DNA from 2 places in the Streptomyces sp. BYX5S genome. Region 2 is predicted to be linked to the other one. Evidence: riboswitches for the same ligand, from Rfam matches in the RefSeq annotation. Region 2 holds a riboswitch; the other holds the start of a gene.
The links. Region 2 has a riboswitch for cyclic di-AMP ahead of ACYBSK_RS36130 (M23 family metallopeptidase). Riboswitches for the same ligand answer to the same signal wherever they lie in the genome.

Region 1: linked by a shared signal. The riboswitch ahead of ACYBSK_RS02940 (transglycosylase family protein) and the one ahead of ACYBSK_RS36130 (M23 family metallopeptidase) in region 2 are both predicted to bind cyclic di-AMP.

The regions. Positions count from the first base shown of each region.
Region 1 is NZ_CM138829.1:649,190-651,648, reverse strand. Features, by position in the region: gene eno (phosphopyruvate hydratase) at 1-236, opposite strand, end outside; gene ACYBSK_RS02940 (transglycosylase family protein) at 522-1,235, opposite strand; cyclic di-AMP (ydaO/yuaA leader) riboswitch at 1,240-1,396, opposite strand; gene ACYBSK_RS02935 (transglycosylase family protein) at 1,577-2,459, opposite strand, start outside.
Region 2 is NZ_CM138829.1:7,999,261-8,001,719, forward strand. Features, by position in the region: gene ACYBSK_RS36125 (aldo/keto reductase) at 1-238, opposite strand, end outside; gene ACYBSK_RS36130 (M23 family metallopeptidase) at 300-1,346, opposite strand; cyclic di-AMP (ydaO/yuaA leader) riboswitch at 1,358-1,493, opposite strand; gene ACYBSK_RS36135 (PP2C family protein-serine/threonine phosphatase) at 1,758-2,459, opposite strand, start outside.

The DNA of each region.
Region 1 (2,459 bases), 7.4 Mb from region 2:
AGCTCCGGGCCGATCTGCTCGATGACGGCGAGGACGGCCTTCTCGACACCCTTGCCGAGGTAACGGTTCGGGTCACCGTCACGGAGTTCGATGGCCTCGAAGGCACCGGTGGAGGCACCCGACGGGACGGCGGCACGGCCGGTGCTCCCGTCGTCGAGGCCGACCTCGACCTCGACCGTGGGGTTGCCTCGGGAGTCCAGGATTTCCCGGGCTACGACGACGTCGATGGACGGCACGAGCATCTCCTTCTGGGATGTGACGCAGGCTATGCGGGCGGCTGCTTGGATACGTGGTCCCGCACCCCTGAGCGTAACCGGCCCGCGGGCATCGGCCAGCCGGACGACCGCCTCGTGGACAACGCCGAGAGCGAAATGTTCCTTAACGAAACAAAAACAGCGACCTCCGTCCCGGCTGTGCCGGGACGAAGGTCGCCGAAGTGAGCGGCCCGTGGGGACGGGGTGCGGCGGGACTCGGCGTCCGCCGATGCCGAGTCCGTGCCTGACGCGTTACTGGCTCAGCTATTAGCTGAGGTGCAGCTGCTGACCCGGGTAGATCAGGTTGGCGTCCTTGACGATGTCCTTGTTCTTCTCGAACAGCTTCTGCCAGGTCGTGTCGTGCGCCTCGGCGATCTTGCTGAGGGTGTCGCCGGACTCGACCTTGTACTCGCCGTCGCCCTTCTCGACCTTGTTGCCGGTCGGGGTGGTGACGGTGTCCTGCTTCGGGGCCTCCTGCTTCGGGGCCTCCTGCTGCTTCGGCTGCTCACGCTGCTCGGAGCGGTCGGCACGCTGCTGCGTGTCCTGCTGCTGGGTGCTCTGGGTGTCCTGCTGCTGCGAGGACGACTCGGCCGAGGCACCGTCGTACGAGGCGGAGGACAGGCCCGAGCCGCAGTTCGGCCAGGCGCCCGCGCCCTGGGAGGCGAGGACCTTCTCGCCGACGGCTATCTGCTGGGCCTTGGAGGCCTGGTCGGCGGTGGAGGCGTACTGGTCGCCGCCGTAGGCGGACCAGGTGGACGCCGAGAACTGCAGGCCGCCGTAGAAGCCGTTGCCCGTGTTGATCGACCAGTTGCCACCGGACTCGCACTGCGCGACCTGGTCCCACTCGGACGAGGTGGCGGCCGAGGCGGACGTCGCGCCCATCAGCGGGACGGCGACGGCGGCAGCGGCGACGCCGCCGAGCGTGGCGACACGGACAGCCTTGGACGGGCGACGGTGCTTGTTCTTGGTGGAAAACAGCATGGAGATATCCCCTCACCGACGCCTGCGAGGTGAGCTGTCGGGTTCGGACCAGTGAGTGTCCGGCGTCGCACCTTGTGCGCTGCTTCACCCCAAGCCCGTCCGGTCTCCCGGAAGGGCGGCTTACCTGGGTCCCCCGCTCCTGCCCACGGCGCTTACGCGTCGACTGTTCCCGTACGGACGTTGGCAGGATTCGGCGTGACATCCGTCGGGGCCCGCTGAAGCGAGCGGTCACGACCGTAAGCAACGGATCCGCCCGATTTCAAAGTCGATCAGGGGCTTTGAGACCCATGTCTCACTCGCTCAACACCGGACAAAGCCCCGTCAACCCCCCTGAAATCAAACTACTTTTTGTCCGATCCGTCCCCAAGATCCAGGCTCTGACCAGGAAGGATGAGGTCTGGGTCGGAACCGACCGTGTCCTTGTTCAACTCGTACAGCCCGTCCCACCCGCCGTGGACGTCCTGAGCCTTCGCGATGTCCCAGAGGTTGTCGCCGGCGCGGACCTTGTACGTGTCGCCGTCGCGCTTGTCGTCACGGGAGGCGTGACGACCCTCACCCGTACGGGAGTCGGAGCCGTCGTCGGCGGCGCGGTCGCCGCGGTGGCGGCCCGCCGAGGCCGCGCCGGAGGCCTCGGTGGAGGGCGTCGCGGACGGTTCGGCGGACTCGGTGGACTCGGTGGACTCCGTAGCGGAGTCGTCCGGGGCGTGGGACTTGTCACGTGAGGACTCGGCGGCCCCGTCGTCCGCCGCGCCCTTGCCGGTGGCGGCGTCCGACGCCGCGTCGGCCTCATTGTCCGAGGACGCGGAGCCGCCGGAGCCCTCGGCGGACTCGGCGGACTCGGCGGACTCGGCGGCCCCGGAAGGCTCATCCGACGCCGCCGGCTCGGACGAATCGGATGAATCGGACGAATCCGAGGGCTGCGGCGAGGCGGACACACCCGGGTCGACGTCCGCCGAGTCGTCGCTCTTCGTGAGGTCGGCCGTGAGGGAGCACATCGGCCAGGCACTCGGCCCCTTGTCGTCGAGAACCTTCTCGGCGACGGCTATCTGCTGCGAACGGCTGGCCTGGTCGGCACGCGGGGCGTAGTCGAGCCCCCCGTACTCCTCCCATCTCTCCTGCGTGAACTGGAGACCGCCGTAGTAGCCGTTACCGGCGTCCAGGCTCCACTGCCCACCGCTCTCGCACTCGGCGAGCTTGTCCCACGCCTGCGCGGTCGCGGCGCTC
Region 2 (2,459 bases):
GCGAGGCCAGCCACTTGCCGATGACGGTCTCCGACTCACCGCCCTGGTTGCCGTCCGCCCACGCCGAGTACACGTCGGCGGTGTCGATGAAGTTGCCGCCCGCGGCGACGTACGCGTCGAGGACGTCGAAGGACGTGGCCTCGTCGGCGGTCCAGCCGAACACGTTGCCGCCGAGGGAGAGCGGGAAGACCTCCAGGTCGGAGCCGCCGAGCCTGCGCAGAGAGGGGGAAGAAGTCATGCCCTGTCCCAACACCCGTACGGAATGCGGTATTCCGGGAATGCGCCGTTCGGGGTGCGTCTCAGGGAGTGAGGCCCTTGTCGCGCAGCCAGGCCGCCGGGTCGACCCCGGTGGACTGCCCGTCGGGGTGGACCTCCAGGTGCAGGTGCGGCCCGGTGACGTTGCCGGTGGCGCCGACGCGTCCGATGACGTCGCCGGTCGTGACCTTCTGGCCCACGCTGACATTGAGCGAGGACTGGTGGCAGAACCAGAGTTCGGTGCCGTCGTCGAGGGTCAGCACCGTGCGGTAGCCGTACGCGCCCGCCCAGCCGGCCTCCGTGACGGTGCCGGAGTGAATGGCGCGGATCGGGGTACCAGTGGAAGCAGCGAAGTCCAGACCCGTGTGATACCCGGAGGACCACATGGAACCAGGCTGACCGAAGGTGCCGGAGAGCGTGTACGAGGCGACCGGGAGCTTGTAGCTGCGCGCCAGCTTGGCGAGGCGCTCGGCCTCGGCCTTGCGGCGGGCCTCCTCCTCGGCCTTCTTCTTCTCGGCGAGTTCCTTGGCCTTGGCGGCGTCCTGCTTGGCGGCGGCCTCCTCGGCGGCCTGCTTGGCGGCAGCCTCCTCGGCGGCCTGCTTCGCGGCGGCGTCGGCGGCGTCCTGCTGCGTCTCGGCCTGCTGCATGATGCGGGCCCGCAGCGCCTCACCGGCGCCGGTTCGGCCGTCGGCCGCGTCGGCCTGAGTGATACCGGCGCCGCTCAGCGGGGAGGCCGTGGCGCCGGAGCCGGAGTCCGAGTCGTCGGATATCAGGGAGCCCACGCCCGGCAGCGACTTGGCCTCGGGCAGCGAGTCCTTGACCGCCGACAGGTCGGGCATGGAGATCTGGACCGGCGGCTTGCCGCCCTGCGCGGTGGCGATGCCGCCCGCGCCGACGGCGGCGATCACGCCGACGCCCAGGACGGTGGAGCTGCGCGCGAATCCGCCGCGCTGACGGGCGACACGGTGCCTGCCGCGGACGGGGGAGACGGACTCCTCGGTGGGGTTCCACTCCTCCCAGGTCTCCTGCTCGGCACCGATGGTGTCCTCGGGGCCGTAGAAGAACTCTGGGGCAGGCCGGTTCGACGCCACGGGGGCGCTCTCCTTTCCTTCCTTCTCGCCTACCGGGTTAGCTGACGGGTTCGGAGCAGGAAGGTCTCCTACGGACACCAAAGATGTCCGATTCACCCCAAGTTAATGGTTCCCCGGTTCCCTTGCGGGATTGAGCGTGTGCGCACGGAGCCGTCTCTTGTGACGGCTGGGACGACCGCGCTGCGTTATCGAACGTTAATAGACAGCAGACAGTAATTCCAAGCGCTTCCCACTGATCGTTCACGACTCTGGCCAGGACTTATCCGGACAAGAATGAACAGAGTCAGGCGAGTTGACCGTCCGTCGGCACCGCCCCGACCAGGAGCACCTTTCTGACGGTGCATCAATTGTTATGCGGAGCGACGCCGTTCGGCTACGTTCCGCTACCTCGGGTAACAACGATCTTGGTCGTCAGCCGCGGCGCACGGCGAGCAGCGCCATGTCGTCCCGCGACCCGTCGCCGGTGTGCGCGCGCACCTCCGCGGCGAGGGTCGCGAGCAGCTCCTCGGGCCCGGGGAAGAGGCGGCCGGACAGCCGGGCCGCCGGATCGTAGAAGCGGCCGCTCGGATCGCGCGCCTCGGAGAGCCCGTCGGTGTAGAGCAGCAGCGTGGCCGCGGACGGGAACGCCGCCTCGACGGACCGGTCGGGCCAGCTGCCCAGCTCGCTCATGCCGAGCGGCAGCGCCGCCTGGCGCGGGGTGAGCTCCCGCACGGTGCCGTCGCCGAGGAGCAGCAGGGGCGCGGGGTGACCGCGGTTGAGGACGCGGACGAGCTCGGCGCCGTGCGGGATCTCGACGAGCACCGCGGTGGTGAAGCCCTCGAAGTCGTCGATGCCGCTGCGCCGGGTGCCCTCGCGGGCCAGCGCCCGCTCCAGGCGCTGGGCCACCGCCTCCAGGGAGCCCTCCTGCTCGGCGGCCTCCCGGAACGCGCCGATGACGACGGCGACCGCGGCGACCGCGCCCATGCCCTTGCCGCGCACGTCGCCGACGATGATCCGGATGCCGTGCGGAGTGTCCTGCACCGCGTACAGGTCACCCCCGATGAACGCGTCGGCCTGCGCCGCCTCGTAGCGCGCCGCGATCACGTGCCCGCCGAGCCGCCCGGCCGGCACCGG